Regions from separate parts of the Alkalihalophilus lindianensis genome, predicted to be linked through region 1. Evidence: riboswitches for the same ligand, from Rfam matches in the RefSeq annotation. Region 1 holds a riboswitch; the other holds the start of a gene.
The links. Region 1 has a riboswitch for cobalamin ahead of RYX56_RS12630 ((2Fe-2S) ferredoxin domain-containing protein). Riboswitches for the same ligand answer to the same signal wherever they lie in the genome.
Positions count from the first base shown of each region.

Region 2: another riboswitch for cobalamin. It lies ahead of RYX56_RS15125 (ribonucleoside-diphosphate reductase subunit alpha); the one in region 1 lies ahead of RYX56_RS12630 ((2Fe-2S) ferredoxin domain-containing protein).

Region 1 is NZ_JAWJBA010000004.1:13,110-24,965, forward strand. Features, by position in the region: gene RYX56_RS12625 (cysteine hydrolase family protein) at 1-147, opposite strand, end outside; cobalamin riboswitch at 289-479, shown strand; cobalamin riboswitch at 594-777, shown strand; gene RYX56_RS12630 ((2Fe-2S) ferredoxin domain-containing protein) at 894-1,283, shown strand; gene cobJ (precorrin-3B C(17)-methyltransferase) at 1,403-2,986, shown strand; gene RYX56_RS12640 (sirohydrochlorin chelatase) at 3,008-3,892, shown strand; gene cobK (precorrin-6A reductase) at 3,898-4,668, shown strand; gene RYX56_RS12650 (precorrin-8X methylmutase) at 4,690-5,337, shown strand; gene RYX56_RS12655 (cobalt-precorrin-5B (C(1))-methyltransferase) at 5,340-6,455, shown strand; gene cbiE (precorrin-6y C5,15-methyltransferase (decarboxylating) subunit CbiE) at 6,445-7,656, shown strand; gene cobI (precorrin-2 C(20)-methyltransferase) at 7,656-8,357, shown strand; gene cobM (precorrin-4 C(11)-methyltransferase) at 8,357-9,130, shown strand; gene RYX56_RS12675 (cobalt-precorrin 5A hydrolase) at 9,127-10,251, shown strand; gene RYX56_RS12680 (cobyrinic acid a,c-diamide synthase CobB) at 10,266-11,642, shown strand; gene cobA (uroporphyrinogen-III C-methyltransferase) at 11,709-11,856, shown strand, end outside.
Region 2 is NZ_JAWJBA010000005.1:26,355-38,210, reverse strand. Features, by position in the region: gene RYX56_RS15140 (bile acid:sodium symporter family protein) at 1-523, opposite strand, end outside; gene RYX56_RS15135 (hypothetical protein) at 597-1,211, opposite strand; gene RYX56_RS15130 (ribonucleotide-diphosphate reductase subunit beta) at 1,192-2,226, opposite strand; gene RYX56_RS15125 (ribonucleoside-diphosphate reductase subunit alpha) at 2,245-4,416, opposite strand; cobalamin riboswitch at 4,603-4,798, opposite strand; gene RYX56_RS15120 (YbjQ family protein) at 4,930-5,247, opposite strand; gene RYX56_RS15115 (hypothetical protein) at 5,228-5,422, opposite strand; gene RYX56_RS15110 (alpha/beta hydrolase family protein) at 5,427-6,368, opposite strand; gene RYX56_RS15105 (helix-turn-helix domain-containing protein) at 6,365-6,904, opposite strand; gene RYX56_RS15100 (alanine/glycine:cation symporter family protein) at 7,039-8,457, opposite strand; gene RYX56_RS15095 (PucR family transcriptional regulator) at 8,634-9,866, shown strand; gene ald (alanine dehydrogenase) at 9,999-11,132, shown strand; gene alr (alanine racemase) at 11,229-11,856, shown strand, end outside.

The sequences.
Region 1 (11,856 bases):
TACATGAAAGACTGGTGCGCCTGTTTCTCTGAAGTGTGAAAGCAGTTTAGCCGTATTTTGTGCTGCTTGCTCAGGGTTTGTTAAAGCCATCTTTCCATTTGGGAAATAGTCATTTTGAATATCAATCACTAATATAGCTGTTGTCATTTTCTTCACCTCTTAAAATTTTATATAGTATAAGAATATACAAGTTTCAAAGTAAAAAAGAAAAATAATAATAAATTTTTAACTTTTTAAAAAAACAGATGAATTAAAATAATGGTTGCCATATATAATAAATCATAGTTTAATAGACAGTATATTAAAAGTGCCCAAGATATTGTTTTGGGATAATAGGGAAATCAGTTAAAGTCTGATGCAGCCCCCGCTACTGTAAGTGTTGATGAAAATGTCAAACCACTGGAGTATTCTACTCTAGGAAGGGACATGAGTAAGATTTAGACACAAGCCAGGAAACCTGCTTTTAATATTGTATCCAATCTTCGGAGGGAGGATGTGGGATGATCATATTAGAGTTCTTGTAAGTAGAACTCTACTTTGGACATGCCTACCTACCTTAACTTCGAAAATGAAGCTAAGGTTTTTTTATTTTCTATCACAAGTTAAAACAAGGTGCATAATTTTTCGTTATGCTTAAAAGGGAAGCACGGTGTAAATCCGTCACGGTCCCGCCACTGTAAGGGGAAGTTTCATTGTATGAAGGTCACTGGTAATTCGGGAAGACACAATGAAATGATGAACCCAAGTCAGGAAACCTGCCTTGATTTTTTTTCTTCAATACCTACGGGTCATAGGTAGAGAAGTGTAATAGATGCTGCTTATTATAAGTATGGCGTTTAATGCACCTCTACCTAGGGGTGTATTTTTATTTTTTTGAAATTAGGAGTGAGGATATGACTACTTGGAATTTGAATGGTACAAAAAAGCATGTATTGATTTGTAATGGCTCAAGTTGTATGCGAAAAGAAGGTGAAGAAATTACGTTAGCGATACGAGATGAGATTAAAATTAGGGAACTAGATCAACAAATTCATACATCGAGAACTAGGTGTAATGGACGTTGTAAAGATGCATGTGTGGTTGTTGTCTACCCTGAAGGAAACTGGTATTCAGTTACTTCAAGTGAAGTAGGGAGGTCTCTTATAAAGAGTCATCAAGATTCAACAGTTAACTTGAAAGATTCTCTAATTTACAGCTTTGATAATGATGAAATGAAAGCAATCAACACAGATAAATGTATTAAGGGTATATCTAAAGTTGAATTGGAAGGAGCAAAGAGTTAGATGAAACGGCTTACATTTGATGATTAAATACGGATGTTTAGCTTGTTGGATATAAGGAGGGATGTAAAGTGCTAGGTAAATTACTGGTTATTGGATTCGGGCCTGGTAGTTTTGATCATATGACAAATAGGGCACTAACTGCAATTCAAGAGAGTCACTGCATCATTGGATATAAAACATATGTCGATCTCATTAAAGGGTTATTAACAGATCAAGAGATTATTAGCACAGGAATGTCAGAAGAAGTAAGTCGTGCCCAAGCAGCTGTTCGCCTTGCTGAAGAAGGAAAAACAGTAGCGGTTATTTCTAGTGGAGATGCTGGGGTCTACGGGATGGCTGGACTCGTCTATGAGGTGCTAATTGAAAAAGGATGGTCAGAAGCAACTGGTGTGAGTGTAGAAGTAATACCAGGAGTTTCTGCGAGTAACTCTTGTGCCTCTTTATTAGGTGCCCCGATTATGCACGATGCATGTACGATAAGTTTAAGTGATCACCTTACTCCATGGACACTCATTGAAAAAAGAATTGATGCGGCAGCACAAGCAGATTTTGTTATTAGTTTATACAATCCTAAAAGTGGACGAAGAACAAGACAGATTCAAGAAGCTCAGAGAATCCTCCTCGAATACCGATCGCCCCAAACGCCAGTCGGTCTAGTGAAAAGTGCTTTTCGTGAACGTCAACATGTAGTGATCACAGATCTTGAAAATATGTTAGATCATGATATTGGAATGCTTACAACAGTTGTCATAGGGAATTCATCTACTTTTCTTTATGATGAAAAAATGATTACTCCTAGAGGATATCAAAGGAAATATACGTTAGATACAACAGAACAACGTTTAAAACCTCATGAACGCTTACGAAACGAAAATGAACCTTGGGCACTCCATCAAGGAAAAAAAGATGGCGAACGAGAAATAGAAGTTTCCGCAACAACGGAAGAATTAGTACCTGAAGAGACTTCTTTAGAGTTAGCTTTGGAGGCTTTGAATAAAGTAAGAGGTGATTCTAATAAAATTCAACATACAACGACGGTTCATCATCCCGTTGTCTCTGTATTTGAGTTTGCAATAAGTCCTGGAGTAGCCAATAAGCATTTTACTCCCAAACAAATGATTACTTTGGCAGAAGTTGTTGGAGATGAAGGGAAAATGGAATATACACCACATCATCAAATCCATTTGCGAATCCCGACCTCTCAGCCTGAAATTATTACAGAAAAACTAACAGAGGCAGGATTTATTCTTGAACCACTTGGAGATGTTTTTCAACTGAAAGCTTGTGATTTCTGTGATGGTGAGAAAAAAGATTCCATTACTTACGCAGAAGAGATCCATGAAAAGCTTAGTGGACTTGAACTGCCAAAAGAGCTGAAAGTTGGGTTTAATGGTTGTGGGATGGCTTGTTATGGAGCAGTGAATGATGACATTGGTGTAATTTTTAGAAAAGGAAAATTTGATCTGTTTTTAGGTGCAAAGACAGTTGGGCGTACTGCTCATGCTGGTCAACCGGTAGCCGAAGGCATTGAGCCTGATCAAATCGTGGATGTTATTGAAAAGATTATATATGAATATAAAGAAAAGGGTCACCCTAACGAACGCTTGTTTAAGTACTTTAAACGTGTTGGCAAGATTCGAAATTATACATACAAAGACATGACACCCAAAATTGAAATTGAGCCGGCTCCATGCGGAGATTAATAATCATAAGGGGAGAATAAAATGAGAGCAATTTTACTAGTAGGACATGGAAGTAGAGATCCTGAAGGAAATGAACAAGTTAGGAAAATGATAGAGGAACTATCTACTCAGTTAGATCCAAGTCTATTAATTGAAACTTGTTATTTAGAATTTGCCAAACCAACAATAGAACAAGGCATTCAATCATGTGTAGAAAAAGGGGCACAAAGCGTGTTTGTAATTCCGCTTATGCTACTCGCTGCTGGGCACTCAAAAATTCATATCCCAGCCGCAATTGATGAGGCAAAAAAGAAATATCCTCAAGTGCAATTCATTTATGGAAGACCTTTTGGCATCCACGAGGAAACAATGGAAATCTGTAAAGATCGCCTAGTGGAAGTAGGGGAAAATTTAGCAAATGCGGACCCTAGTACAGCAATACTTTTATTAGGTCGAGGTGGTAGTGACCCGGATGCTAATGGTGATTTGTATAAAATTACTCGCTTGCTGTGGGAAAAGCTCGATTATAAGTTAGTAGAACCTGCCTTTATGGGAGTAACTGATCCACTTATTAAAGAAGGTGTTGAACGATGTATTAAACTGGGGGCCAAAAAAATCGTTATCTTACCATATTTCTTATTTACAGGCATATTAATCAAACGCCTAGAAACGATGGTTGAAGAGTTTGAACAGGAGTATTCAGGCATTGAATTTAAACTAGCAGGCTATTTTGGTTTTCATAGGAAATTACAAACGATTATTAAAGATCGAATTGAAGAGGCACTCCAAGGTGAGGTTAAAATGAACTGCGATACGTGTCAGTACCGAATCGAGGCGATGGAACATATTGATCACCACCATCATCACGATCATGACCATGACCATGATCACGACCATCATCATGACCACCAACACCAAGAGGTTTAGAAGCTATGATTCTCTTTTTAGCTGGCACAAGTGATGCAAGAGAATTAGCAATATTACTTAAGAATGAAGGACATTCTTTGGTTACAACAGTTGTTACGGATAATGCAGCGATCGAATTGAAAAAGGCTGGACTTGATGTTTATGTTGGACGATTAAAAAAAGAAGATTTTGTAAGGATGATCAAAAAACAAAGATTTCAAGCCATTGTTGATGCCAGTCATCCATTTGCAGAAGAAGCAAGTCTGAATGCGTTAAACGCTGCAACTGAAGCTGGAATTTCTTATATTCGATATGAACGTGAAAAACAATCTCATGACGGTAAAGGTATCACAAAGGTGGATAGCTATGCTATTGCAGCACAACAAGCTTTTGAAAAAAAAGGAGTCATTATGCTAACGACTGGAAGCAAAACTCTTCAAATCTTTACCGAGATACTGTTGCATCAACCTGATATTCGGGTAATTGCTCGGATGCTTCCTCGCAAAGATAATATGGAAAAGTGTGAACGATTAGGTTTTCCACAAAAAGATATTGTAGCTATTCAAGGACCTTTTACAAAGGAGTTTAATAAAGTCCTTTATCAGCAATATGGTGTAACCACAATGATTACAAAGGAAAGTGGAAAAGTTGGATCAGTCGATGAGAAAGTTGAAGCAGCAATAGAGCTTGGTATTGAAACAATTATGATTAAAAGACCAAAAGTTGATTATAAAAATCTTTACTCAGATTTTTCCGGTGTGTTAGCACATATCAAAAATTTATTAGTAGAGAGATAATAACGAACGGAGGAAAATAAAATGGACTTTCTTACAGATTTTAAACCTTTAACAGTACAGCCACAGGAGATTGAAGGCATGAGCTTCAATATGATTGACGAAGAATTTGGTGAGCATTCGTTTACAGAAGAGCAATATAAAATTGTGCAACGAGTCGTTCATGCCTCAGCCGATTTTGAACTTGGTCATAGCATGCTTATTCATGAAAAAGCAATACAAGCAGGGATCAAAGCCATTAGGAATGGTGAACAAGTCTATGCGGATGTTCAAATGATTGTAAGCGGGGTTAGCAAAGGAAGGATTGAAAAACATGGGGGAAGTGTGAACGTTTATATTTCGGATGAAGATGTAATGAAAGAAGCAAAAAGGTTAAATACAACTCGCGCAATCATTTCTGTAAGAAAAGCAATTCAACAATTTGAGGGGGGCATTTTTGCAATTGGAAATGCACCTACTGCATTACTTGAGTTAATTCGATTGATTAAGGAAGGGTATGCAAAGCCTAGTTTAGTAATTGGTCTTCCGGTTGGGTTTGTATCAGCACCTGAATCAAAGGAAGAATTAGCAAAGCTGGATGTGCCTTTCATTACAAATGTTGGTAGAAAAGGCGGTAGTACGGTTACAGTTGCGGCTTTGAATGCAATATCCCTCTTAGCTGAAAAGGCATAAAAATGGAAGCGAAAGTAAAGAAGAAAGATAAGAAAGAGATGCGTTCTGGTTATACAACTGGGGCGTGTGCTACAGCTACAACAAAGGCAGCACTAGTTGCTCTCATCACACGAGAAGAGCAACTAGAATCTACAATTTACTTGCCAATTGGGAAATTTGCCACCTTCGAGATGGAAAAATGTCACATTGGTTCTGATTTTGCTGAAGCAGAAACGATTAAAGATGCAGGGGATGACCCAGATGCCACGCATGGTGCCTTGATTCAGGCAAAAGTTTGCTGGTCTTTGAAACCTGGAATTCATTTAGACGGAGGAGTTGGAGTTGGGCGTGTCACGAAAGAAGGCCTCCCTGTGCCAGTAGGAGAAGCAGCAATTAATCCAGTGCCTAGAAAAATGATTTGTGAAACTGCTGAAGAGATCCTTCAATTATATGGAATCAAAAAGGGGATTACAATTATCATTTCAGTACCTGCTGGAGAAAAGATGGCGGAAAAAACGTTAAACAAACGTCTTGGAATCATTGGTGGCATATCAATTCTTGGGACAAGGGGGACCGTGATTCCTTTTTCTAGTTCCGCTTATATGGCAAGTATTGTTCAAGCGGTAAGTGTTGCTAGGGCAAGTGGGTGTGAACATGTCGTGATTTCTACAGGAGGAAGGAGCGAAAAGTATGGCATTCAACAATATCCAGAACTTCCGGAAGAAGCCTTTATTGAAATGGGGGATTTTGTTGGCTTTACTTTAAAACAATGCAAAAAGCAAGGTGTAAAAAAGGTCTCACTTGTGGGAATGATGGGAAAATTTTCAAAAGTTGCTCAGGGTGTGATGATGGTTCACTCCAAAAGCGCACCTGTTGATTTCAACTTTTTAACGAGTGTGGCATGTGAAGCCGGGGTAACGGATCAAAGTTTAATTGAAGAAGTGAGGGGAGCGAATACAGCTTCACAAGTAGGTGATTTAATGCTTACAAATGGCTATGATGATTTCTTTACCATTCTCTGTAACTATTGCTGCACCGCAGGGTTAAAAGAGGTGCGAGGTGGAATCTTGATTGAAACAAGTTTGTACTCGATGAAGGGTACATTTCTTGGGAAGGCAGGAAAAGATGATAGAGCATAAGATTAAGGTCATTGGAATAGGTGATGAAGGAAAACAAGGTCTCCTTCCTCTCTATGAAAAATACATTTACGAAAGTGATTTATTAGTAGGTGGAGAAAGACTACTAAAATCATTTAGTGATTATCCTGGAGAAAAAAGGGTGATTAAGGGAGGACTAAAAGAGCTTGTAGATGATTTACATAAGGAATCACGGAAGGTGGTTATATTAGCCTCTGGAGATCCATTGTTTTATGGGATTGGCAGCTATTTAGGAAAAAAATTAGATATTGAAATCTATCCATATTTGAGCTCAATTCAACTTGCATTTGCCCGCATGAATGAAGGGTGGCAGGATGCTTATGTAACGAGTGTTCATGGAAGAAGTATCCAAGGCTTGGTCCAACGAATAAATGGTAGGGAAAAAATAGTACTTTTAACAGATGAAAAAAACACCCCTGCGGAAATCGCCCGCTACATGCGGTCATACGAAGTAAACGAATACCGTGCATTTGTTGCTGAAAATCTTGGGGGAGAAAACGAACGTTGTGGCTACTATGAACTTGTAGAGATGGAAAAAATGGAGTTTTCTCCTCTTAATGTGGTAATTCTTAAAAAGGTAGAGGCAGTTAAAACCTGGAGTTTTGGCATTGAGGATGATGAATTCCATCAAAGGAAACCTGAAAAAGGACTGCTTACGAAAAAGGAAATTAGAAGTCTTAGTCTTATGGCGTTAAATCTAAACGAGAATAGCATTATATGGGACATCGGTACATGTACTGGCTCAGTTGCAATTGAAGCCTGTCTCATTGCAAAAAAAGGACAAGTATATGCCATTGAAAAGAACGAACATGATTTAGAAAACTGTTATTTAAATCAAGTTAAATTTCGAACGGATTTTATTGCTATTCATGGGAAAGCACCAGATCACTTACATACATTCCCTGACCCAGATGCAGTCTTCATTGGAGGAACGGCAGGAAATATGGGGGATATTTTAGAGGCCTGTTGTTCTCGCTTAAAAGAAGGTGGAAGAATTGTTTTAAATGCCGTTACGATAGAAAACTTAATGCAAGCAGTAGAAGGGTTTAAGCGAAACGGACTTGAGACAACGATTACACTTGCTCAAATTTCAAGGAGCAAACCGATTTTAAATTTAACACGTTTTGATGCTTTAAACCCTATATATATAATCACAGCTCAACATAAGAAAGGAGAATCATAATGACTGGAACTTTGTATGGTTTAGGAGTCGGTCCAGGAGATCCGGAATTACTCACAATTAAAGCATTTCGCAAGCTCAAAGAGTCAGATGTCGTTGCGTATCCGAAAAAAAGAAAGGGTAGCAAAAGCTATGCTCATCGAATTATTGATGTTTACATAAAACCAGAAGAAAAAGAAATGCTAGGTCTTGTATTTCCGATGACAAAAGATCCTACTATTTTAGAGCGTGAATGGTCCAATACAGTTGATCAAGTGTGGGAGCACCTTAAAATGGGGAAGGATGTGGCCTTTGTTACAGAAGGGGATCCTCTTTTATACAGTACATTTATCCACATGATGAAACTAGTGAAAATGCGTCATCCTGAAGTGAAAATCCAAACAGTTCCAGGCATATCCTCAGTTAATGGTGCTGCTTCAAGACTTGGTATAGCCTTAGCTGAAGGGGATGATCATGTAGCTATAGTACCAGCGAGGGCTGACTATGAAGCAATGAAAAAAGTTCTTATTGAAAACGATTGTGTCGTTTTTATTAAAGTAGCTAAAGTTATAGATTTAATGCTTGAAGTATTAAGCGAGCTAGATTTGCTAGATAAAGCCTCAGTTGTGACAAAGGTAACTTCTGATGAAGAAATCGTTTGGGATATTCACGAACTAGACCGAGCTGAACTAGAATATTTAACTCTAATGGTGGTGAGAAAATAATGCAGATAACAATTATTGGAGCAGGACCTGGAGACCCAGACCTTATAACAGTAAAGGGCTTAAAAAAACTGAAAGAGGCAGATGTTGTTTTGTATGCTGATTCACTTGTTAGTGAAGCTTTAATAGAACAAGCAAACTCAGAAGCAGAAATTATTAAAACGGCTGGGATGCATCTTGAAGAAATGGTGCAAGTAATGGTTGAGCGCCTGAAAGAAGGAAAGCGAGTTGTGCGTGTTCATACGGGGGATCCCGCAGTTTATGGTGCGATAATGGAACAAATATCCATTTTGAATAAGCAAGAAGTAAGTATAGAAATTATCCCCGGTGTTAGCTCAGTCTTTGCTTCTGCAGCTGCACTAGGTGCTGAGTTAACGATTCCTGATTTAACTCAAACCGTTATCCTTACTCGTGCAGAAGGGCGAACTCCTGTTCCTGAAGCGGAGAAGTTAAGCGACTTAGCAAAGCATAATTGTACAGTCGCTTTGTTTTTAAGTGCAACTTTGACGAAGAAAATTGTAAAAGAGTTTTTAACTGCAGGTTGGAGCAAGGATACCCCAGTAGGGGTGGTATATAAAGCAACTTGGCCAGACCAAAAAATTGTTCGCTCTACACTGGAACACTTGGATGAGGATATGCGTGTAAACGGGATTCGAAAACAAGCTATGATTTTAGCTGGTTGGGCATTAGATAAAAATATCCATGATAAGGAATTTAAATCAAAGCTATATGATAAAGAATTTACTCATGGATTTCGAAAAGGTGTGAAGCCATGACACTCGTTTTAGAGGAAGGAAAGAAGGTAGAACTTGATAGAAAAGGGAGTTTTGCAATCGTCGCGATCACTAAACATGGCGTAGAACTAGCTCGAGACTTAAATTCAAAATTCCATCAATCAGATTTGTTCTATATGAGTAAATTTGAAAGAGGAGATGAACATAGACGTCACATCCAATTATTTGAAGGGAATGTACGCCTTTTGTTACCGTCCCTTTTCCAATCATATAAAGGAATTATCATGATTGTTTCCCTAGGCGCGGTTGTCCGAATGATTGCTCCAATTTTAAAAGACAAAAAAACGGATCCGGCTGTCCTAGTTATAGATGATAAAGGTGAACATGTCATTAGTGTATTATCCGGGCATCTTGGTGGGGCTAATGAATTAACGAAGGAAGTAGCTAACATACTTGACGCTAAACCTGTCATTACAACAGCATCAGATGTGCAACAAACGATTGCAGTTGATTTATTTGGGAGTCGATTTGGTTGGGAGTGGGAATCTGCTAAGAACTTAACACCTGTAAGCGCCTCAGTTGTGAATGAAGAACAAGTTGCAGTGGTTCAAGAGTCAGGTGAAAAGGAATGGTGGCATTATAAACACCCCCTCCCTGAGTCGATTAAGGTTTACTCGACGATTGAGGATGCAATGAAAGCAAAACCGAGAGCAGCATTAGTTGTGACCCACCGAAATTTAAAAAACACAGAAAAAGATATACTTAAAAATGGTGTTTTATATCGGCCAAAGGTCATTGTTCTGGGAGTTGGATGTAATAGAGGTACCTCTACCGAAGAAATTGAACAAGTTATCCAACAAACACTAAATGAATTGAAATTTTCAATAAAAAGTGTCAAGGCAATTTGCTCAATCGATTTAAAAAAGGACGAAGAAGGTCTCCTTGCCGTGGCTCATAAATACAACTGGGAATTTATTTGTTATTCGGCAAAAGAATTAAACCGCATGTCAATTCAGGACCCTTCTGAAACAGTATACAAATTTACAGGTGCATATGGTGTTAGTGAACCAGCTGCTATGTTATACAGTGGCGCAAAAACGCTTTCTCTTATTAAGAAAAAATCAGGAAATGTAACGATTTCAGTTGCTATAATTCCGTACTAGCGGAGGGGTTTTGAATGAAGGATCATCGAATCGTCATAGCAGGGACAGGGAGTGGCGTTGGAAAGACAACATTAACAATTGGCTTAATGTCTGCACTGAAAAAAAGAGGGTTAACGGTACAAGGCTTTAAATGTGGTCCTGATTATATTGACCCTTCTTATCATACTGCCGTCACGAATCGCACTTCTAGAAATCTAGATAGTTGGATGCTTGAAAAAGACACAGTATTAGATATTTTTGCACGTGGAAGTCAAGGAGCAGATATATCGATTATTGAAGGGGTTATGGGTTTTTTTGATGGTAAGAATCCGAAGAATAATGAAGGTAGTACAGCGGATATAAGTATGATTATTGAGAGTCCTGTTTTACTTGTTGTAAATTGTGCAAGTATGGCAAGAAGTGCAGCCGCTATTGTAAAAGGCTTTCAAGCGCTTGCTAAAGGACCCAACATTGTCGGTGTTATTGCAAATAGAGTCGGAAGTGAAGGACATTATAAGATTGTAAAGACGGCTATTGAACAAGAATGTGATGTACCAGTAATCGGTTACTTAAAACGAGAGCTTGACATAAAAATCCCTGAAAGACATTTAGGGCTGGTTCCTTCTATTGAAAGAGGGGAGCTAGATCCATTTTTTAATAAATTAGGGGACTTGATCCTAGAGACCGTGGATGTCGATCAACTTATTGAGCTATCAAAAGCCCCGTACCTACCTTTAAGTGAGAAAAAATCAATATTTAATAAAAAGAAAGAGGAGAATATAAGAATCGCAGTTGCGAAAGACGCTGCTTTTAATTTTTATTATCCAGAAAACTTAGAACTCTTGCAGTCCTATGGAGCTAAGTTGGTTTATTTTTCACCGCTATCAAATGAACCATTACCTGAAAATATTGATGGTTTATATCTAGGAGGCGGTTTTCCAGAAGAATATGCTAAGGAACTTTCACAAAACAAAGATGTTCAAGATTCTGTAAGGGTTGCGATTGGAAATGGATTACCAACTCTTGCGGAATGTGGAGGTTTTATGTATTTGACTGAAGCAATTGAAACAACAGGTCATTTAGAGTTTCCGATGGTAGGCATTATTCCGGGGAAAGTGAAAATGCAAATGAAACTAGCTGCATTAGGTTATCGAGAAATTAGTGGAGAAGAAGGTAACTTCTTATTAGGTAAAAATGAAAAAGCTAGAGGTCATGAATTTCATTACTCCACCTACCATAATGATCAAGAAGTGCGACCGGCATATGTTACAAAAGGAATGAGAGGCACCAAGCAGGAAGGCTATTTGAATCATAATCTAGTAGCTGGATATACTCATTTTCACTTTGCTTCATGTAAATCTATGGTTGAAAAATGGGTTGATAAATGCTTGAGAAGTAAAGTGAGTGTATAAAAGAAATTAAATAGGTCGAAGGTCTAGTAAACGATCAGGCAAAACTTAGAGAGTTAAGGTGAGAGGATGAATAAAAAAGGAAAAGTATTTCTAGTGGGGGCAGGGCCTGGCGATCCAAAGTTAATCACAGTGTATGGTCTTGAATGTATTCAAAAAGCAGATGTTATAGCTTATGATCGCTTAGTTAATAAAGAGTTATTAAGCCACTCGAAAA
Region 2 (11,856 bases), on a different contig from region 1:
TAATTGGAATAATGATAACTTGAATAATCGATTGGAACATCGACCCTGCATTAACAGGTAACCATTGACCAGCCAATAATAGAAGAATAGCTGGTGTTAATAAGGGTGCTAAAAGTGTAGAAATCGAGGTCATTGCCACCGAAACGGGCAAGTCCCCTTTCGCTAAATAAACCATTACATTTGACGCAGTACCTCCAGGGCAAGCTCCAACAAGGATTAAACCTACTGCAAGTTCAGGTGGAAGTTGCAGTAATATAGCTATTGCATAGGCAACAAGCGGCATGATTAAAAATTGCGCCACAACTCCAATCACGACTGGAATTGGCTTTTTCGCTATCACACTAAAGTCGACCGCCCTCATCGTCAGACCCATTCCAAACATAATCACACCAAGTAGCAGCGTGATATGAGGGGCAATCCACGTAAATAACTGTGGTACAGAGAACGCAACAAAACTACATAAAATGATAATAAGAGCAAAATACTTACTCATCCACAAACCAACTTTTTCAAGTGTTTGCATCCAACCCCTCCTTTTTAAATATTTCAATAATTCTAACTTCAATAGGGTTAGATTGCAACCTTAGTTTGATAACTCATCTTAATAAATTTGTAGTCGGACCTCCAGCCAACTCAAAAAAGCGTAGATATTCTTCACTTGTAATCTCACTCCCAAACCTCGCCATCATAAAATTATCTTGATAGGCCATCACGTCTGGTTCGTTGGTTAATACCTCTTCAAAGCCCCCTTTCATTAGGAGCTTTTGAAGAAGTTGCTTGTAGAGGCTACTATCCCCCTCTACTGATGATAAATCCCAATGCCAGCGGTACTCAAGCGAGATTAGGATGTCTTTTTCATAAGATCTCGCGCCAAGTATTTTTGTAAGTAATGCACTGGCTAGTCCTTGATTTCTTAAAGGAATAGCCACTTCAATTACGCCTAGAACTTTAATTTGAGCCATTTGCGACCAGCGCTCATCTGCCTCTGGTGGCAAAATCATTGTATACCCTAGGATTGTTTCCCCATCGAAAGCTAGTGCAAGATCAACATCTAAAGTTCGAAGTGCCCGAAGCATCGCTTGCTGCTGTTCGTTAGGCAATCTAAATTGTTTGAGACTCTTGTGAAAAGCCCCTTCCTGCAACACCTTTTCGACGAGGAAACGATCAGCCGTTATAGTGATTGTTCCCTTCTTAAAGTTCATCAAAGCCATTATCACTTGACACCTTGGCGTATTGACGAGATTTTTGTTCAAAGAAATCACTTTTAGCTGCATTTACATCCTCGTATGCTTTAATCCACTTCAAATTGTTCGTACGGTGCTGCGGAAAGATATGGTCATAGCCAAGCTGTTTTGCCCTTTTATTTGCAATGAACTTTAAATATGCTTCCATATCTGCAGGAGTCACCCCTTCAACCTGATCGCCAATAATGTATTTGAACCACTTTAACTCAAGCTCTGTTGCCTCTATCAAAGCCTCCTTAACAAAACACTCCATCTCTTCTGTTTTCAATTCAGGGTGTTCATGTTGTAGCTCCTTAAATAAGTTCGTAAACAAATAGACATGAAGCTGCTCATCACGGTTAATGTAGTTAATCATTGTAGAAGTAGAGACCATCTTTTGATGACGAGCTAAATTATAGAAGAAGGCAAAGCCAGAGTAGAAATTTACTCCTTCTAAAATGACATCATAGACGATAGATTTGGCTAACGTTTCAGGAGTGGGATTGTGAATAAATTCTTCGTAGCCATTTACGATAAATTCGTTTCGTTCCCTCAAGATCGGATCAGATTTCCAGTAATCAAAAATTTCATCTTGAGTTGATTTTGGAACAAGACTGGAGAGCACATACGAATAGCTCTGATTATGAACAACCTCTTGAAAAGACAACACACTCATTAAGGCAACAAGAGACGAGTCCGTTAAGTAATCAGCAACTTTTATTGAATAATCAGTTTGTACGCTATCTAAGAAAGCTAATAGACCAATAATTTTCTTGAATGATTCTTGTTCAGGCTCGGTCAGGTTTTTAAATTGCTTTGCATCATGAGTCATATTGATTTCAAATGGCGTCCAAAAATTTGCTAGCATATTTTTATAAAGGGGATATGCCCAACTAAAACGGACATCATCCCAATTTAGGACATTTGAGCTTTTTCCATTTACGATCGCCGTTGATGCATTAGGAGCTGTGGGATCATAGAGCTTTCTCTTTTCTAGATTCATTGATTCTCCTCCTCATAATTAGCTTGAACAACTTTCACATTCATCAACTGAGACTGATGTCGAACGTACATAGTAGGTTGTCTTCAACCCTTCTTTCCAAGCAAGCAAGTGAAGAGTAAGCAACTCTTTTGCTTTCACTGTACTTGGTACGTAGAGATTAAACGAGATGCCTTGATCAACGTGGCGTTGTCTCGCACCATTCTGTCTTATGCTCCACTTCTGGTCTAAGGCATGTGCAGGCTTGTAATACCATGTCGTTGTAGGATCAAGATCAGGTGCTACAACTGGAATACGATAATTTTTCTTTTCTTCGATGTAGTATTTTGAAAAGATCGGGTCGATGGAAGCTGTTGAGCCCGCGATCAGTGAAGTAGTCGCATTTGGTGCTACCGCCATCACATAACCATTTCTCATCCCATACCTAGATACTTTTGAGCGAACCTCTTTCCAATCCTCATTTTCATACCCACGCATTCTAAAATACTCTCCACTTTGCCAATCTGAGCCATCGTAATGAGGATACGCGCCTTTTTCTTGTGCTAACTGTGCACTCGCTTTTATGGCTGCTCTATTAATTCGCTCATACACACGATCTACTTCCTCAATAGCCTCATCACTTTCCCAGATAATGCCCTTTTTTGCTAGATGATGATGCCATCCATACGTACCTAATCCAATTGCTCGATACTTTTTATTTGTCTGCTCTGCTTGTTTAACTCCTATTTGGTTTAAATCAATCACATTATCTAGCATACGTACTTGAATTGTGACCACTCGCTCTACGACCTCATCCGCTAACACTGTCCCAAGTGAAAGTGAGCTTAAATTACATACGACATAGTCACCAGGCTTCTTTTTAATCGAAATCATATCTTCTTCTAGCTCTTCTTCAATGACCGTAGTTGCACTCATATTTTGCATGATCTCTGTGCATAGATTAGACCCGTAAATCATCCCTTTATGGCGATTAGGATTTAATCGGTTTGCCGTATCACGATAGAACATAAACGGGCTCCCTGTTTCTAATTGAGAAAGCATGATACGTTTCATAATCTCTATAGCAGGAACCTCTATCCGCGAGAGCTCAGAATTCGCTAAGCATTCAGCATACTTTTGTCGAAACTCCCCTTCGCCTCTTGCTTCATCATAGAAATCTTCCAAAGAATATCCCATCTTAATTCGAACCTCATGAGGGTCAAACAAAGACCAATTCTCTCGCTTCTCAACTGCTTCCATAAATACATCAGGAATCGTAACAGCTGTAAATAAGTCATGTGTTCGTTGACGTTCATCACCGTTATTTAACTTGGCATCTAAAAAAGCAAATATGTCCTTGTGCCAAACATCTAAGTACACAGCAATTGCCCCTTGACGTTGCCCTAACTGATCGACACTCACCGCAACATTGTTAAGCTGCTTCATCCAAGGAATGACTCCAGACGAGACATTCTTAAATCCTCTAATCGACGAGCCTTTTGCCCGGATCTTACCGAGATATATTCCAAGTCCACCACCATTTTTACTTACGGTTGCGGCATCTGTACAACTATCAAAAATAGAGCGAAGGTCATCATCGACTGTATCAATAAAACAACTCGAGAGCTGACCACCTACTTTACCAGCATTACAAAGTGTCGGTGTGGCAACTGTCATATATAAGTTAGACAACGCCCAATAGGCTTCTTTTACTAAATCAAGCCGCTTATCTTGCGGTTCTTCTACCATCAACATCATCGCAATGACCAACATACGCTCCTGTGGCAATTCGATAATTTGATCTTCAAAGTTCTTAGCTAAATAACGATCGGCTAATGTTTTAATCCCAATATATGTGAATTTTTCATCACGAGTTGGTTCTATCACAAGAGCTAGTAGATTTAGTTCCTCACTAGTATAGGAGTCCAGACGTTTGTCATAGATACCATTTTCTATTTGCTGTTTGAAATAGGCAGGGAAGCTTAATGGAAGAGAATCAACTTCCTCTCCTCGCCCTTTGGCAATATGCTCTTTCAAATCATTGATATAGCAAAATGACGCTACAAACGTCCAATCCGGTTGATCAACGGAGAGTTCATTTAATGCTGATAATGCGCGTTGCTGCCATGTTAATGTAGATGTTTCCTCTAACCACTCCTCTGTTACTAGATTCGGAAAACGTTGCTGTAATTGTGTATCTTGCTTGTTCATCATCTTTAATTCTTTCATTTCTCTCACTCCTCATCTCGATAACAAATAAAAAAACGCCCTACCCCTCAATTTGAGAGATAGGACGTAAAACGGCTTCGTTGGTCGTTGCAAACTAAACGAGCAGTAGACAGTCACTTAAAATAGCGCTTGTCTAGTCGCTGCCGTCTCACTTCTCATCCCCCGAAGATAGCTGACTAAGAAATGGTGGCAGGTCTCCTGACTTGTGCTTCACCTTACTTTGAGCCTTCCCGTATAAGCACCTATTAAGCACTCTTATACAGTGGTTGCCTCATTTCATCCACACTTACAGTTGCGGGGACAGTTCTGGATTCTCACCAGATTCCCTATTAAGCTGCTAAGCAGCACCAACATTTCGTAATACAATATATAGTTGAATAAAACTTCCAATGCTACGATATATTGAAATCGTACCGGAAATATAGCTGAGATGCAAGACTTTTCTTTCAATCAAATTTTTAAAAGCCCTGTTGCATATTAGCATCAAGGCTTTCATTCTTATTCCTTAATTTTAACGGCCGTACCATAAGCAATGATCTCTGCTGCAGACCCCATAACCGTCGATGATTGGAGACGCATTCCGACAATTGCATTTGCTCCTTTTTTCGTCGCCTCCTCTACCATGCGATGGATCGCAAGCTTTCTGGCTTCATCCATCATCTCGTTGTACCCTTTAATTTCACCACCGACAATTCCTTTAAGCCCCGCTGTAATATCACGGCCTATATGCTTCGTCTGAATCGTTCCCCCTTTTACGTAGCCAATCACTTCGATAATCTCAGATCCCGCAATTGAATCAGTAGTCACTATTTTCATAATCAATTTCCTCCTCTTTCTCCTTTTTTCGTTCCAGCATAAAAACGATTAACACTGCTAGAAAACTAGCTACATTTCCTCCAACCGCTAGTAGAGCCCATGTGATATTAATAAAAACAAAAAGAATGGTCAGCAGTTGAAAAAGGACAGCTAGACTGATAAGAACGAATTTCAAGCGCCTATACATAGTTCTTTAACCAATCTCTCATCGTCTTTGTTAGCTCTTTTGAGAGGGGCTTTGTTCCAGTCTTTTTATATGCCTTTTTAAGTTGAAGAATGGAATAATCCTCCTCTTGATCTCTAAGCATATGATTCATCCCTTGGATAATCTTCGCCTCTACCTGTCCCTCTACTAGCTTCTCTACTTCAAACACTCGCTCCGGTATCACTTGGAGATCTTTTGATCCTGTAATGGCAAGGATGGGACACTCGACTTTCTTCAATGACTCTCGCACATTAAATTGATAGTGCTCGCGAAACCATTTTGCATTTACTTTAACCCCTTGAAAACGAGCCGTTACAGCATCTGCCCTCATCATCTTTTCATCAAATTTCGGTCCCTGCTTTTCCACTCTTTCTACTACTTTAAATAGGTTCAGAAGTTTGCCCCTTATCCCCTCGATATCTTGTAAGCCTCTTACCATTTGATGGCGTTGATAGGAAAGGGCCTCAGCCATTGATTCAGATGCACCAGCGAGTAAGATTAACCCTGCTACCTTTTCATCTTCTATAACTGCTGGCGCAAGCATGGCTCCCTCACTGTGACCAACGATGAACACACGCTTTGGATCCACCTGTGGGTGTTTTTTCAAAAAAAGAAGCGCAGCCTTCGCATCCTCAACTAAATCCCACATCCCTGCTTCCATATAGCTTCCGGTCGACTTCCCCACTCCCCTTTTATCATAGCGAAGAGTGAGACATCCATTTCCCACAAAAAAAGTGGAAAGAGAATTATACAAATTAAAAACTTGCTTTCCTTTGCCATTCCCATTTCGATCAGCTGAACCTGATCCTGATAAGATCAGAACAGCCGGATAATGCGGTTGCCCTTTACTAGGTATGTCGATTGTTCCACTGATCGTGATCTCACCTTGTTCAATTGAAACTTCTTTTGAACTCATGACTCCGCCTCCGGTATCAAAATGGTTGCCAATGTTCTGGCACGTCTATTTTCATTCGGCTTCTTATCAACTGCTTCTTGAATCAACTGACCTACCTTTTCTCCAAACTCTAAAAGTTCCTCATCGCTTAAATGAAGCGTTGCTTGCCAAAAACCTAGCCCATCTTCTTTATATGATCGGGGTTCCGCACTCATGACATAACGTTCAAACTCTTTCAGTAAGTTCGCTTGGTACGTCATAAAATACTTTAAATACTCTTCAGGTGCAGTCTCTTTTATTTCTTCATCAGAGATAGTCAAATTATCGGTCACTACCGCATAGACCTTCTCGACCGTACCTCTAACTTTGTTCGTTTCCACTACATGAATAAGTCCAGCATCTAAAAGAAGCTTCAGGTGACGATACATCGTTGCTTGCGGCACATCCTCAAGATGATCGATCAGGTGTTGCACCGTTTGATTTGGTGTTTTAAGAAGCTCTTGAATAATTCTCATGCGGATTGGATGGAGCATGATATCAGCCTTTTTTCGGGACACGTCGTACCCTCCACTTTATTATTATCATTATATATAATGATAATAATATATTTGTATGTCCTTGTCTAGCTTACCCACCACTACCTCCAACAAAAAAGGCCCTGTCTACTCGACAGAGCCTCCCAATAAAAGTATTAGCTTGCTTTTTTCACTGAACCTGCTTTAGCAGCTTCGTAGAAATTATTGAAGTAATCATTCGTTTCAGCTACAATGACTTTCCACAGTAATAACAAAGCAATTAAGTTTGGAATCATCATTAAGGCATTCGCCATATCCGCAAAAGCCCATACAGTTGCAAGGTTTGCCACTGTACCAACACCACAAGCTGCGATATAAACAAGACGGTATCCTGCAATTCCTCTTGATCCAGCAAGATACTCAAAACATTTTTCCCCGTATACATACCAACCAACAATCGTCGAGAAACCGAAGAAAATAACAGAGAACGCGACAATGTATTCTCCTACAGCACCAAGTACTGAACCAAATGCTGCACTTGTTAATGCCCCACCTTCAAGAGACGGATCATGAGTGACACCTGAAAGTACGCCACCAGAAGGATCCCAGAAGCCTGTAATAAGAAGGGTCAGACCAGTCATCGTACAAACAATGATCGTTACAATAAATGTACCAGTCATGGCTACAAGTGCTTGTTTAACTGGGTGATCAGCACGTGCATTACCTGCAATTAATGCTGCTGTACCAAGACCTGCTTCATTAGAGAAGATCCCACGAGCAACCCCATTACGAATTGCTTCAGATACGACTACTCCAAGGAAACCACCAGCTGCAGCAACAGGATTAAAGGCATAATAGAAAATTAGTTCAAAAGCAGGAATGATCATATCGTAATTTAAAATAAGAATTAAGGTTGCACCGCCCATATAAAGGAAAGCCATAATCGGCACAAAGAAACTAGCAACTGTACTAATACGTTGAATTCCACCAAAAATAATGACACTTACGAGTACAATTAAAATTAAACCAGTTACCCAATTAGCCATACCGAAACTGCTGCTCGTTACATCAGCAATGGTATTAGATTGTACACTGTTTCCGATTCCTAAAGCGGCAAATGCACCGAATACCGCAAACGCAATGGCTAGCCATTTGAACTTCCGACCGAGCCCTCGCTCGATGTAATACATAGGTCCACTAGAATACTCACCATTATCATTCTTGACACGGTATTTAACCGCAAGTAATGCCTCGCCGTACTTCGTCGCCATACCTAGTAAACCAACAATCCACATCCAAAAGATTGCTCCCGGTCCACCTAATGTAATAGCTGTAGCTACCCCGGCAATATTACCATTCCCGATTGTAGCCGCAAGCGCAGTCATCAAGGCTTTAAAATGACTTACATCCCCTTCAGCAGCTGCATCTTTACTATCTTCTTTACCAAAGCCAATCTTAAATGCATAAATGAGACGACGGAATTGTAACCCTTTTAAAGCGATGGTTAAAAATAAGCCTGTCCCAAATAATAAGATTAAACTAGGAGGCCCCCATAATACGTTATTAATCTTTCCTAGTATGTCTAAGATGTCCATAACTTTCACTCCCCACAGATAACGCTTTCATATATTATAATAAGAATGTATATGTTATTCTAACATGGCAATGCAAGCTTTTGTTTGTGAGAGCACACAAACTGAAAACGCTTCACTTGTGATTTTCGACAAAATACTGACGACTATTTTCCTAACTATAGATAAGGAGTTTTCCTATGACCGATAAAAATCACCAATCATTTAATCGACAATTTGACTCGTTAGAAGAATTTGTTGACGCGATTAGTGAACGCCTGCAATGTCCGGTAACGATTGAGGATTCTAATCATCATTTACTCGCATACAGTTCACATGATGATGGTACAGATGCTGCTAGGATTTCGACGATTATTGGCAGACGCGTACCCGAGAAAGTGATTAATCGTTTTTGGAAAGAAGGCGTAATCCCTACCCTTAACCAAAGCGATGAACCACTTGTCATTCCACAAATTCACGATATTGGCCTTGGTAATCGTGTCGCGGTCTCTATCCGAAAAAACAATGAAGTGCTCGGATATATTTGGGTACTTGAAGTGGGGCGCACCCTTACAAAAGAAGATCTTGCTGACTTAAAGCTTGCTGCTAGTAAAGCTAAAAACCAACTTCTACAATTAAATATGCAAAAGAAAAAGAAAGAAAAGAATCATCAAGAATTGCTGTGGCAAATGATCACAGGTGATGCAAGAAATCATCAAGTGATCGCAGAACAACTCTCTAAAATTGGGATAAATCCTCAAAAACCACTTGCTGTCATTTTGTTCAGCTTTGATGTTATGAGCGATGAACTTTATAAAAAGCTAGTATATGTAGCCAAAACAACTCAAAAGATCAATATTCTCATTCAAACACTAGATGAAAATCAAGTCGTATTCCTGATCTCCTCACACATTCAAAATGACTTTGTGAAAGAGACCAAAGACTTCATTGAAACATTTAAAACGCAAATAAGGGAACGTTTTGGCATTTCTCAGATTTGGTCAGGATGTGGGTATGCGTATGAAAATTATGAATGGATTAAAAGAAGTTATGATGAAGCGACAAAGGTGATTTCTCTAAAGCAAAGCTTTGATCAGGAGTTACAATCAGCTACCTTTTATCATGAACTTGGCATCTTTCGCTATATAGATATTTTGCAACAAGATGAACAAGTCAAAGATATTTCTATCAACCCTGCTATAAGAAAGCTCGAAACTTATGATCTTGAGCATCGCACTAACTTATTAGAGACGTTAGATGTGATTCTTAATAAAGACGGGAACATGAATGAAGCAGCCAAGGAGCTTCATTGCCATGTAAACACGTTAAATTACCGACTAAAACGCATTCAAGAGATTGCCAATATACAATTAAAGGACCCGGTGCAAAAGCTAGGCTTATATTTAGATATGAAGCTTTTTCGCGGACGCTAACAAACGATTAAGACGATTTGTTAAATCGAACAAAAAAACGTTTACATTTTCAACTTTACACACAATGCGTTCCTCCTTTTGTGGATTTATACTAACGATATAACAAACATCCGTTTTAGGAGGACGACAAACATGATTATTGGTATTCCAAAGGAAATTAAAAATAACGAAAACCGCGTTGCAATTACGCCAGCTGGTGTTGTTGCATTAACTAAAAGTGGCCATGAGATCTTAATTGAGCAAGGTGCTGGGATTGGTAGTGGATTTGAAGATACTGATTACACAGCAGCAGGAGCTACAATTATCCCAGAAGCGAAAGATGTATGGGCAAAAGCTGAAATGGTCATGAAAGTTAAAGAACCACTTAGCTCTGAATATGGCTACTTCCGTAAAGGGTTAATTCTATTCACATACCTACACTTAGCAGCAGAGCCTGAACTTGCTAAAGCACTAGTAGATAGCGGTGTGATTGCAATTGCATATGAAACAGTTGAAGTAAACCGTACACTTCCACTACTTACTCCTATGAGTGAAGTTGCTGGTCGTATGGCTTCTCAGATTGGTGCACAATTCCTTGAGAAATCTAAAGGTGGAAAAGGAATTCTTCTATCAGGCGTACCTGGTGTGAAACGCGGAAAAGTAACAATCATCGGTGGTGGTGTTGTTGGTACAAACGCTGCGAAGATTGCAGTTGGTCTTGGAGCTGATGTAACTCTTATCGACTTAAGTGCAGATCGTCTTCGTCAACTTGATGATCAATTCGGTAACGACATCCAAACTCTTATGTCAAACCCACTTAACATCGCTGAAGCTGTAAAGGAATCGGACCTAGTAATTGGGGCTGTATTAATTCCTGGAGCAAAAGCACCTAAGCTTGTTACAGAAGAAATGATCAAATCTATGTCACCTGGTTCTGTTGTTGTGGATGTGGCAATTGACCAAGGTGGTATTATCGAAACAGTTGACCAAATCACAACTCACGATAACCCAACTTACACGAAACATGGTGTCGTACACTATGCAGTAGCGAACATGCCTGGAGCAGTTTCTCGTACTTCCACAATCGGCTTAACAAATGTAACAATGCCTTATGCAATGCAAATTGCTAACAAAGGCGTTGAAAAAGCTGTAGCTGAGAACCCTGCATTAGCACTTGGTGTAAACGTTGCAAACGGAGATGTTACTTACAACGCTGTGGCACGTGACCTTGGCTATGAGTTAGTATCTGTTATGGATGCACTTAGTAAAACACCTGTTCAAGCATAAGAAAGTACTATAATATAGATATAAACCTACCCCCTCGGTCTCCTTTGACTGAGGGGGTCTATTAAAAGAAAAGTAGAATTTAAAGGAGTTTGTCAGATGAAGACGAGCAGTTTCAGACATACATATGCAGATATCTCATTACGTGCCATAGAAGAAAATGCAACGTCGTTTAAAGCCTCCTTACAAACACCTGAGTGCAGATTGATGGCCGTTGTTAAAGGTGATGGGTATGGCCATGGTGCAGTCGTTGCTGCAAAAGCTGCCTTGCGTGGTGGGGCGACTTATTTAGGTGTTGCGATCTTAGATGAAGCCATCGAGCTACGTGAAGCAGGGATTGATGTTCCTATCCTTGTTTTAGGATACACAGGCCCCCATGCGTTACAAGAAGCGATTCAATGTAATATCACAATAACGGTATTCTCTACAGATGTGCGTGATGCCTTACTTCAACTCGCACCCACTTTAAGCAATCCTATTAAAGTTCATATCAAAACAGATACTGGTATGGGACGAGTCGGCCTGCAAACAGAAGAAGAACTGCTTGAAGTCATCTCACCCTTAGCTCAACATGAAATGATCGAGATTGAGGGATTGTTCACTCACTTTGCAGAAGCAGATGCCCCTACTTCTACTTACACAGATGAACAATTCGAAAAATTTCTTTCTTTTATCAATGCTTTAGAAAAAGAAGGAATAATGATCCCCATTAAACATTGCTGTAATA